3 regions of the Pseudomonas sp. NPDC077451 genome follow, and region 3 is predicted to be linked to each of the others. Evidence: riboswitches for the same ligand, from Rfam matches in the RefSeq annotation. Region 3 holds a riboswitch; each other region holds the start of a gene.
What was found. A riboswitch is a leader RNA that binds a small molecule or an ion and turns the genes downstream of it on or off. The one in region 3 is predicted to bind cobalamin.
Positions count from the first base shown of each region.

Region 1 (3,274 bases), on a different contig from region 3:
GTTCATGATTGTCCAGCGCGCAGATGGCCTGCAGCACCGGCACGTCCAGCCGAAACGGCCGCAGGTTTGGCGCATCCGGGCTGGACTGGGCGAAGCCCGTGGTATTGATGATCACCGCGGCGCCGCTCTGCTCCAGCCAGGTTTCGACCTGCGTCAGACAAGCCGCCTCCTTCAGGCTCGCAACTGCGATGGGCAAGGGGTTAAGCCCTTGGGCCGTCAGCCTCTCGCAGAAGGTATCGATAAAGCCGGTGTTCGCCGCCTGCACCTGGGTGCGATAGAAGATCAGGCCAACCACCGGTGCATCCGCGCGCCAGTCGCGCTGCCAGTCAGCCAGCGTCGCGGATGGATGATGCGGGTGATAGATCGCCACCCGAGCCAGCGCCTCAGGCTCATGCCAGGGGTAGTCACGGCCCAACCAGCGGCTGGCGATGCAGTGATAGAACTGCCGCGCGTTGTCGACACCGCCCTGGCGCAGGAACTGCCACAGCCGGTGGCTATCCTCGGTCGGCACATTGCCGAGCTCGCTCAGTTCGGGATCGGCACAGTCATCGCCCGGGACCATGATGACGGTAGCGCCGCGCTGGCCCAGCTCCACCAGCCGCTCGATCCCGTAGCGCCAGTAACTGACGCCACCGTGCACGGAAATCAGGATGACCTTGGCGTGCTGCAACACCTGCTCGACATAAAAGTCGATCGACGCGTTGTTGCCCAACTGCGCCGGGCTCGCCAGCCGCAGGCTGGGATAGTTCTCGGGCAGCTGGCCAGCGACCTCGGCAAGCAGTGACAGGTGCGAATCCCCCGTGCACAGCACGACGATTTCCCCAGGCGTCTGGCCCAGGTCGGCGATGCTGTCGGCCGGCAATTGCTGGCCGGGCTGGGTGCGCAGCAGATGCACGACCGGTCAGCCCGCCAATGCAGCGTTCAGTTCGGCATCTATCGCCGATGGGTCGAGTGACTGGCCGATGATGATCAGCCGACTGACACGGGCCTCACCGGCCTGCCAGGGACGATCGAAGTGCTTGTCGAACCGTTGCCCGACGCCCTGCAACAGCAGGCGCATGGGCTTGCCCGGAACCGCGGCAAAGCCCTTGATGCGCAGGATTCCGTGCTTGATCACGGCGCTCTTCAATACTTGCATCAGCTTGTCTTCAGGCACCTCCGGCAGCTCGACCGCGAACGAGTCGAAGGCTTCATGATCGTGTTCTTCATGGCCTTCGAGATCGTGATGAGTCTTGCGCCCATCGATGTGCAGTTCGGTTTCGCAATCGAGACCCAGCAGCACGTTCAACGGCAGCTCGCCGCCGTGCGCCTCGATGACCTTGACTCCTTCGGGAAGCTCCTCGGCCACTTCGCCACGAACGGCCGCCAGCGCGTCAGGGCTCAACAGGTCGGCCTTGTTGAGAATGACCAGATCGGCGCTGGCCAGCTGATCGGCGAACAATTCATGCAGGGGCGATTCGTGATCGAGATTGGGATCGAGCTTGCGTTGCGCATCGACCTGATCCGGGAAGGCGGCAAAGGTGCCGGCAGCCACTGCCGGGCTGTCGACCACGGTAATCACCGCATCGACCGTGCAGGCGTTACGGATCTCCGGCCAGTTGAAGGCCTGGACCAGCGGCTTGGGCAGTGCCAGGCCAGAGGTTTCGATGAGGATATGGTCGAGATCGCCACGACGCGCCACCAGCTCGCGCATCACCGGGAAGAATTCTTCCTGAACGGTGCAGCAGAGGCAGCCGTTGGCCAGTTCGAAAACCCGGCCGTTGGCCTCTTCCTCACTGCAACCGATGGAGCACTGCTTGAGGATCTCGCCATCGATGCCAAGCTCGCCGAATTCGTTGACGATCACGGCAATACGTCGCCCTTCGGCATTGGCCAGCATGTGGCGCAGCAAGGTGGTTTTGCCGGCGCCGAGAAAGCCGGTAACGATGGTGACGGGAAGTTTGGAAAGGGTTTTCATCGTAGCCCTGCAAGCATCGGAAAAAAGATGAGCAGGCAGGCGGACACTTACGTGGCGACAAGCGCCAACAAGCACCACCGGAGCACCCCGCCCGGTTGTAAATGTGTGGCGAGGCAGGTCTCCTGGCTCACGACCGGGCGACGCGTGGTGCGTCTGCCAATATCCCTCGCCTTCCCGCGCCATGCGCAGTGGCTGGTGTGCTCGACAAAGCACACCCAAGGGTCAAGTCGCTTACAGTTGCGGGGGCAGCCACGGCTTTCCGTGTTCCCTCTTAGCTCTGGCATCGCCAGAGAACCTCGACGCGTGAAGGCTACGCAGAGGCCGGGGGCGGGTCAATCGCCCGGTTGACGCTCAGCAAGGCGCGTGATGTTCTTGCGGCCCTTTTGCCCATGACCGTGCTCGCTGCGGTCCATCCCATACGAGCGCCATGCCCATCCCGACCGCTACTGACGATTCATCTGTTCCCGAGCCTCGTCCCCTACCGGATGGGGCGCTGCTCGTCGCGGGGCTGGGGTGCCGCAAGGGTTGCAGCAGGGTCGAGCTCGAAGCGCTTCTGCATCGCGCCTTGCGGGATCAAGGATTGACGATAGCCGCGCTCGACTGCCTGGCCAGCAGCGAGATCAAAGCGAACGAACCGGGCCTGCATGCGCTGGCCGCGCACCTGAGGCTGCCCCTTGCCTTGCTGTCTGCCACGCAGCTTGCCCCCTATGATGCGGCGGTCAGCGAGCATTCGCTGCGCAGCAAGGCCCTGACCGGCAGCGCTGGGCTTGCCGAGGCCAGCGCCCTGGCACAGGCCGAAATCATGGGTAATCAGAAAACCCGATTGCTGTGCCGAAAGCTGCGCTCCGCCAATGCGACCTGCGCCTTGGCTATCACCCGTCTTCCTTGATCTGGAGTTTGCATGACCGTCTATTTCATTGGCGCCGGCCCTGGTGACCCGGAACTTATCACCGTCAAAGGGCTGCGTCTGGTGCGCAGCTGCCCGGTCATTCTCTACGCCGGCTCGCTGGTCCCTGCCGCAGTGCTCGAAGGCCATAGTGCCGAGCAGGTGATCAACACCGCCGAGCTGCATCTGGACGAAATCGTTGAGCTGATCCAACAGGCCGATGCCAAGGGCCAGGACGTGGCACGGGTGCACTCGGGCGATCCGTCACTGTACGGCGCCATTGGCGAGCAGATCCGTCATCTGCGCCGGCTCGGCATCGCCTTCCAGATCGTTCCGGGCGTCACCGCGACGGCTGCCTGCGCCGCACTGCTGGACGTCGAGCTGACACTGCCGCAGGTTTCCCAGACAGTGATCATGACCCGCTACGCCAC
Region 1 is NZ_JBITVX010000006.1:270,237-273,510, reverse strand. It holds gene cobN (cobaltochelatase subunit CobN) at 1-895, opposite strand, end outside; gene cobW (cobalamin biosynthesis protein CobW) at 902-1,957, opposite strand; cobalamin riboswitch at 2,053-2,271, opposite strand; gene ACIGHL_RS12595 (cobalamin biosynthesis protein) at 2,385-2,846, shown strand; gene cobM (precorrin-4 C(11)-methyltransferase) at 2,859-3,274, shown strand, end outside.
Region 1: linked by a shared signal. The riboswitch ahead of cobW (cobalamin biosynthesis protein CobW) and the one ahead of ACIGHL_RS06990 (hypothetical protein) in region 3 are both predicted to bind cobalamin.

Region 2 (3,274 bases), on a different contig from region 3:
GATTATGTTTCTGGTGGCGCGCTTCTTCAGCGATGACATTGAAACCGATCCGATTCTGGAATACGTGCGCCAAGTCGAATTCGAGACCCTGCTGTTCTTCCTCGGCATCCTGCTGTTGGTCGGCATGCTCAAGGAAATCAATGTGCTCGATGGGTTGGTGCAAATCTACGATCAGGTGCCTGCAGTGGTGGCCAACTACCTGATGGGCATCTTGTCTGCTGCGATCGACAACGTACCCCTGACCGCTGCACTGCTGAAGTCCGGGCTCGAGATGGGGATTGCCGAGTGGATGGTACTGACCTATGCAGTCGGCGTGGGCGGTTCGCTGCTGGTCATCGGGTCCGCGGCGGGCATTGTGGCCATGAGTAAGGTGCCGGGGCTGACCTTCGGTAGCTATCTCAAGTACAGCCTGTATCTGTTCATCGCATTCAATCTTGGCTTCGCTGGCGTCTATCTGACCGGCCTGGTAGTGGCGGGCTCGCTGGGCTGAGTCGCGCTTGGGCGCGGTCGCTCATAGCCGTTGGGTGAGCTGCCGCGCTTACCAGTGCAGGTTGAAGTGCGAGCCGAGCACGAATTGATCATCGAGCAGGTCCCAGCGTTCGACGCAGACCTTCTTGTCGGCGCCAGGGTGCAGCTTCATGCGATTGAACGAGTTCGGCGATGTACCACGGACTCGTGATGACAGGGTGGTTCCGGCCTGAACCATCCAGATCTCCCGTGACAACGCGGTGTACTGCTTGGACAACGGCAATACATAGGGCAGGTGAATGTGCCCGCCCATAACCAGGTCCAATCCTTCATCGGCCCAGCGGTGCAGCGCAGCATCGGCGTTGTGCTGCAGATTGCTCAGATCGCTCAGCACCATCGCGCCGAAAGGCTGGTGCGCCACGACAATACGCACTTTGTTCGGATCGCTCTGCTTGAGCCGCCGCGTCACGGCCTGCACTTGCTCGTCCGTCACCAGCCCATCCTTGTGCCGTCGCGGGTGGGTAGTGTTGAGACCCATCACCAACACCTCGTCATTCTCGAAGGTTGGCTCCAAATCCTCACCGAAGTGGCGACGGTAGTTGCGGTAAGGCATGAGGAAGCGAGCAAAGACGTTGTACAGCGGGATGTCATGGTTACCCGGAATCACCAGTGTTTCCGGGATGCCGTGACCATGCAAGCGCTGGACGAAGGCCTGGGCGTCGGCGAACTGTCCGGCCTTGGCGCGCTGCGTGATGTCGCCGGAAAAGATCAGCAGATCCGCGCCATGCTCGCGCACGTGGTCTTCCATGGCTTGCACGACGGCGGCCTCTTCGGTGCCGAAGTGGGTGTCGGAAATCTGCACGATGCTGGTCATGGGTGGGCGTCTTCTCGTCTGGTGTGCGTGACGGGTGGCATTGTTGCATTCGAAGCCATTCGGCGCCCGGCGTTCCGGTAAATCGCAGGCAGCGGTATCGAAACGTGTTGCGGCGTTGGCCCTGATCGCTTTCGGTTGCGCTGTGCAGGGCCTTGGACTAACCTCCGCGCTGCTTCAGGTGCCCCCTGGCTAAAAGCCAATGGGTGAAACAGGGAAGCCGGTTCATTCGATGAAGATTCCGGCGCTGCCCCCGCAACGGTAGGCGAGACAGGACACCGCTCACAGCCACTGTGCCACAGGCATGGGAAGGCCGCGGTTCCGGGATGCAAGGCATCCGCTCGCAAGCCCGGAGACCGGCCTGTCGCATTCCACGGCAGGGCGGCGGGCGCTGATCGGGGTGCGGCTGCTTGCACCTGCGCTCCTTTCGCATTCTCCGTCTGCCCTTATCGACTGATGTCGTGCGGCGGGCACGACGGAGACCTGGACTTGATCTGCAAGACCCTCAACACCTCAGCGGCGTGCCTGCTGCTTGGCTATGTTTCGCTTTCCCATGCTCAGCCGGTCCAACCGCTGAACCTCAACGACCAGGTGGTTACAGCCACGCGCACCGAGCAGGCGCTCAGCCGTATTGCTTCCACCAGCGTCATTACTCGCGAACAGATTGTACGCAGCCAGGCGCAGAGCGTTTCCGAGCTGCTGCGCGGCCTCGCGGGCGTCAATGTGGCCGCCAACGGCGGCCGTGGCAAGACTTCGGCCGTCTATGTACGTGGCACCAGCAGCCAGCATCTGCTGGTTTTGGTCGATGGGGTGAAAATCGGTTCGGCCACATCAGGCGGTGCATCGCTGGAGAACATTCCGGTCGAGCAAATCGAGCGTATTGAACTGGTCCGCGGCCCTCGTTCCAGCCTGTACGGTTCGGAAGCGGTAGGCGGCGTCATGCAGATCTTCACGCGGCGTGGAGAGGGCGAAGGGTTCAAGCCCTATTTTTCCGCTGGCGCGGGCAGCCGCTCCAGCTTCGACGGTACCGCTGGCATATCCGGTAGCCAGGGTGCCGGATGGTTCAATCTCGGCGTGGCGAGCGCGTCAACCGACGGTATCAATTCAAGGGCCTATCGGCCGTCAGCACCACGCTCCTACGAACCCGATGCGGACGGCTATCGCGAGCTGTCCGGTGCCTTGCGAGGTGGATATCGCTTCGACAATGGATTGGAGCTGGACGGCAGTTGGCTGCACGTCGACACCCACAGTGACTACGACTCTCGGTCTACCTCAGGTGCGACAGGTCGCTTCGCCTATAGCGACGGAAGCCAGCAAGTCATCGGTGGCCGGGCACGATTCAAGCCGCTCGAACCGTGGTTGGTGACGCTGCAGGCCGGTCACAGCGAAGACAACACTGACAACTTCCGCGACGGTCGTTTCTATTCTCGCTTTGACACCAAGCGTGATTCTTTCAATTGGCAGAACGACTTCAGTGTGGCCGACGACCAGTTGCTCACCCTGGGTTTTGATTACCAGCAAGACCGCATCGACGTCACGGACGACTATGCAGTGGACGCCCGCGATAACAAGGGCGCCTACCTGCAGTATCAGGGCCGCTTCGGCCGCCACGGCTTGTTGGCTGGCCTGCGTCGCGATGACAACGAGCAGTTCGGGAACCATGACACCGGCAATCTCGGCTGGAGCTATGACCTGCGCGACAACCTGATGCTGAGCGCGTCATACGGCACGGCTTTCAAGGCGCCCACTTTCAATGATCTCTATGCACCAGACACCGGCTTCACGGCTGGCAATCCTGACCTGCTGCCGGAAGAGTCGCAAAGCTATGAGCTGGGCCTGAAGGGTGAACAGCAATGGGGCGAGTGGAGCCTCAACGCGTTCGAAAACCAGATTGAGGATCTGATTGTCTGGACGGGAAGCAGTCCCATGCAGCCC
Region 2 is NZ_JBITVX010000001.1:450,442-453,715, forward strand. It holds gene nhaD (sodium:proton antiporter NhaD) at 1-490, shown strand, start outside; gene ACIGHL_RS02115 (metallophosphoesterase family protein) at 539-1,342, opposite strand; cobalamin riboswitch at 1,502-1,718, shown strand; gene btuB (TonB-dependent vitamin B12 receptor) at 1,796-3,274, shown strand, end outside.
Region 2: linked by a shared signal. The riboswitch ahead of btuB (TonB-dependent vitamin B12 receptor) and the one ahead of ACIGHL_RS06990 (hypothetical protein) in region 3 are both predicted to bind cobalamin.

Region 3 (3,274 bases):
ACAGCTCGAACAGACGTGATTGCTCGACATCGGCCAGGATCATGTTCTGCTCGTGGGAGTTGCGTACTTCGCCAAAGCTGTATCTATCCGCCAGATCGGCAATGGTCTCGAGCTGCTTGTCTGTAACGTCACCTGGCGCTACGCCAGTGCTTTTCAGCGACAACGTGACCGCTGCGTAACCGGGTTTCTTGTGAGCGACAACGTTGCGCTCACGCCAGCGAGCGAAGCCTGGGTGCTCGGCATCAAGCTGGGCGAGCACAGCGATCTGATCTTCAAGAGACTTGTACTCCGGGTCGACGAAGAATTTGCTGACCCGCTCGACTTCGGCTTCGGTCAAAGTATTCGCGCCGTCTTTCAAATACGACCACTCGGCCTCTACACGCTCGGCAAACACTTCAGGCGTTAGGGCCTTGACCAGAATCTTGATGCGCGCCTTGAACTTGTTATCACGACGACCATAGCGGTTATACACACGCAGAATCGCATCGAGATAGGTCAACAGGTGCTGCCATGGCAGGAACTCATTGATAAAGCTGCCCACGATCGGCGTACGGCCAAGACCGCCACCCACGGATACGCGGAAGCCCAGCTCGCCTGCCTCGTTGTTGACCGCTTCGAGCCCGATGTCATGGACCTCAATGGCTGCACGGTCACTTGCAGCGCCGTTTACCGCAATCTTGAACTTGCGTGGCAGGAATGCGAATTCTGGATGGAAAGTCGACCACTGACGAATGATCTCGCACCAGGGGCGGGGGTCGACTAGCTCGTCTTTGGCCACGCCGGCGAACTGGTCGGTGGTGGTATTGCGGATGCAGTTGCCGCTGGTCTGGATGGCGTGCATCTGCACGGTTGCCAGTTCGGCGAGAATGTCAGGGACATCCTCCAGCTCGGGCCAGTTGAGCTGCACGTTGGTACGGGTACTGATGTGGGCATAGCCCTTATCGTACCGACGGGTGATGTCGGCCAGCTTGCGGATCTGAGTAGACGACAACAGCCCATAAGGCACAGCAATGCGCAGCATCGGCGCATAGCGCTGGATGTACAGACCGTTCTGCAGGCGAAGAGGCAACAATTCTGCGTCAGTCAGTTCACCGGCGAGATAGCGGCGAATCTGGTCACGGAACTGACGCACGCGATCCTCGATGATGTGTTGGTCATACTGGTCGTATACGTACATAAATGTCCTGTTTTTTCAGGCTGTCTACAGCTTCTGCGCGCACGGCCGCGCACCCGTTGATGGGAGGCCGGCACGATACCAGCTAGCGTTTATGCGCAAAAGTGATGTTTGGGAATATGTTTAGAACGAAACGCTGCTTTTCAGACATTTCAATCGCCGGCCTTGAGCGCTCCGTTTGCATGGTCTTAACTGCAATCAATGCGATCCTCAACAACAAGGTACGCCCCTGTGTCAGAGCATTTGAAACGCCATGATAATGACAGCTGCGCAGATGCCGCCGCGATCTTCTTTCTGATCCTGCTCGCGGTGGCGACAGCAGTGTTCTGGGTTAGCCACCAATAGCCTGGCGGCCTCTACATAACCGGGTCAAACGCCGACTAGATAGAGCACCAGCTTGACGACCCCCAGAATCACCAGGACGAACGCTACGGTGAAGCCGACCCCGAGCAGAATGAAATGGCTGGGTTTACCGTGGCTGAAGTCCCGCACCCGATTCTTCCCGCTCTGCACGCCCAAAGCGCCGGCCAGCATACTTTGAAGCATCTGCCGTAGCGTGAGCGATTTGGGTTGCCTATCGTCGTCCATAAGTGTCTCCGTGAGGCTGACTGCCTTGAAGTCTAGTCAGCAATCCTGATTCTGGAGAGATCAATGTGATGTCCAGCGACGTCAACGGGTCGTCACGCTTGTTGTTGCTTGAGCTTGCCTAGGTCGGCGCCTAAGGTTCGCGCCTCGGCCGCCCAGCGGTTGAACAATTGAAGTGCGTGGTGCCCGGATCATGGTCCGGGTTAAATGGGAAATCAATGCAAGCTGATGCTGCCCCCGCAACGGTAGAGTCGATTCGACCGAACCCGATACCAGCCCGTACTTCCCAGGAACTGTCGCGGTGGGCGACGTCCTCAGTTTTGTCGCTGTGCCGGTTTGGCTAGGCGCCTTATCTGTTGCCCACTGCACCCGGATGAAATGGGCATGTCTTTCGCCTTTCGCTGCGTGGCACTAGCGCTTCTGTTACTGACGCAAGTGGCGCCGGTCAGTGCCAGTCAGATCAACGCGATCATTTCCCAATACAGCGCTGCCGAGTTCGCTTCAGCTGCCGCTTTGCTAAAGCAACGATTCCCTGAGCGTACCGTTAGCGCCCGGACTCCGGAGCAACTGGCAGAGCTGGACGACGCCGCGATCGTCCAATGGTTGCCAGTGGAAGGCGCTTGCTCGTGGTGGGCGTATTCGGGACGGAAGTCGACCATTTGCAACCGTTGATCGAGCGATACAGCACGGGCGAGCGCTTCATCATGCACAGCGACCAGGCGTTGGTGGCGATGAGCCGCACCAATGACCGCATGGTATTTGCAACCATCCGATCCGTACGCCGGAGGCGTTACCGACCGGGCGCAATTTCCATGCGCTCGACAGTAGCCTGATCCCGAGTCGCATCCGCTGGAGTATCGGTAGCGAGCTGGCCAACTGTGCGCGACAGCGGCCAATGGAGCAGGGCGGACGCGAGGCCGTCATTCTCTGGGCATCCGATACCGTCCGTGATGAACGCGCCATGATCGCCTTCGGACTGGCCCTGCTTGGCGTAGAGCCTGTGTGGAACAGCCGGGGCATCGTCGAAGGCATCAAGCGATACCTGCTTTAAACCGGGCGCGAGCGACGCGAGCTGATGTTCACCACCTCCGGTTTGTTTCGCGATCTCTATGCTGATCAGCTTGCAGTGCTCGAATGCGTACACGCGCTTGGAGTCGATGCCTTTCTCGAGAAGGGCGCCAACGTCCATGTCAAAAGCAACATGCTCGCAATCATGCTGGTGGCGATTCAGAAGGGCTTTTGGAAGGCCGGCGAGGCGACCCATCACGCGCTGGCCGAGCAGTTCGCAGCCCTGGTTGCTGAGCACGGCTTGCCGGGAAGTGGGCATACCCGGCCGGTTCGAGTGGCTGTTGCCGAAGCTATCTGACCCATTGCGCGACGCACTGCAGGCTCGGCTCGATTCGGCACTGCGCGCGGTGCCGCAAACGAACGCACCGAGCAGTATCAGCGAGATTCAGCCGGAGGCGACGGACACGCCACCAGCCGCGCCAGATCAAGCTGAAACCCAAGGTGATC
Region 3 is NZ_JBITVX010000003.1:85,887-89,160, forward strand. It holds gene ACIGHL_RS06980 (nitrite/sulfite reductase) at 1-1,177, opposite strand, end outside; gene ACIGHL_RS06985 (DUF2970 domain-containing protein) at 1,544-1,762, opposite strand; cobalamin riboswitch at 1,922-2,054, shown strand; gene ACIGHL_RS06990 (hypothetical protein) at 2,144-2,431, shown strand; gene ACIGHL_RS06995 (cobaltochelatase subunit CobN) at 2,532-2,810, shown strand.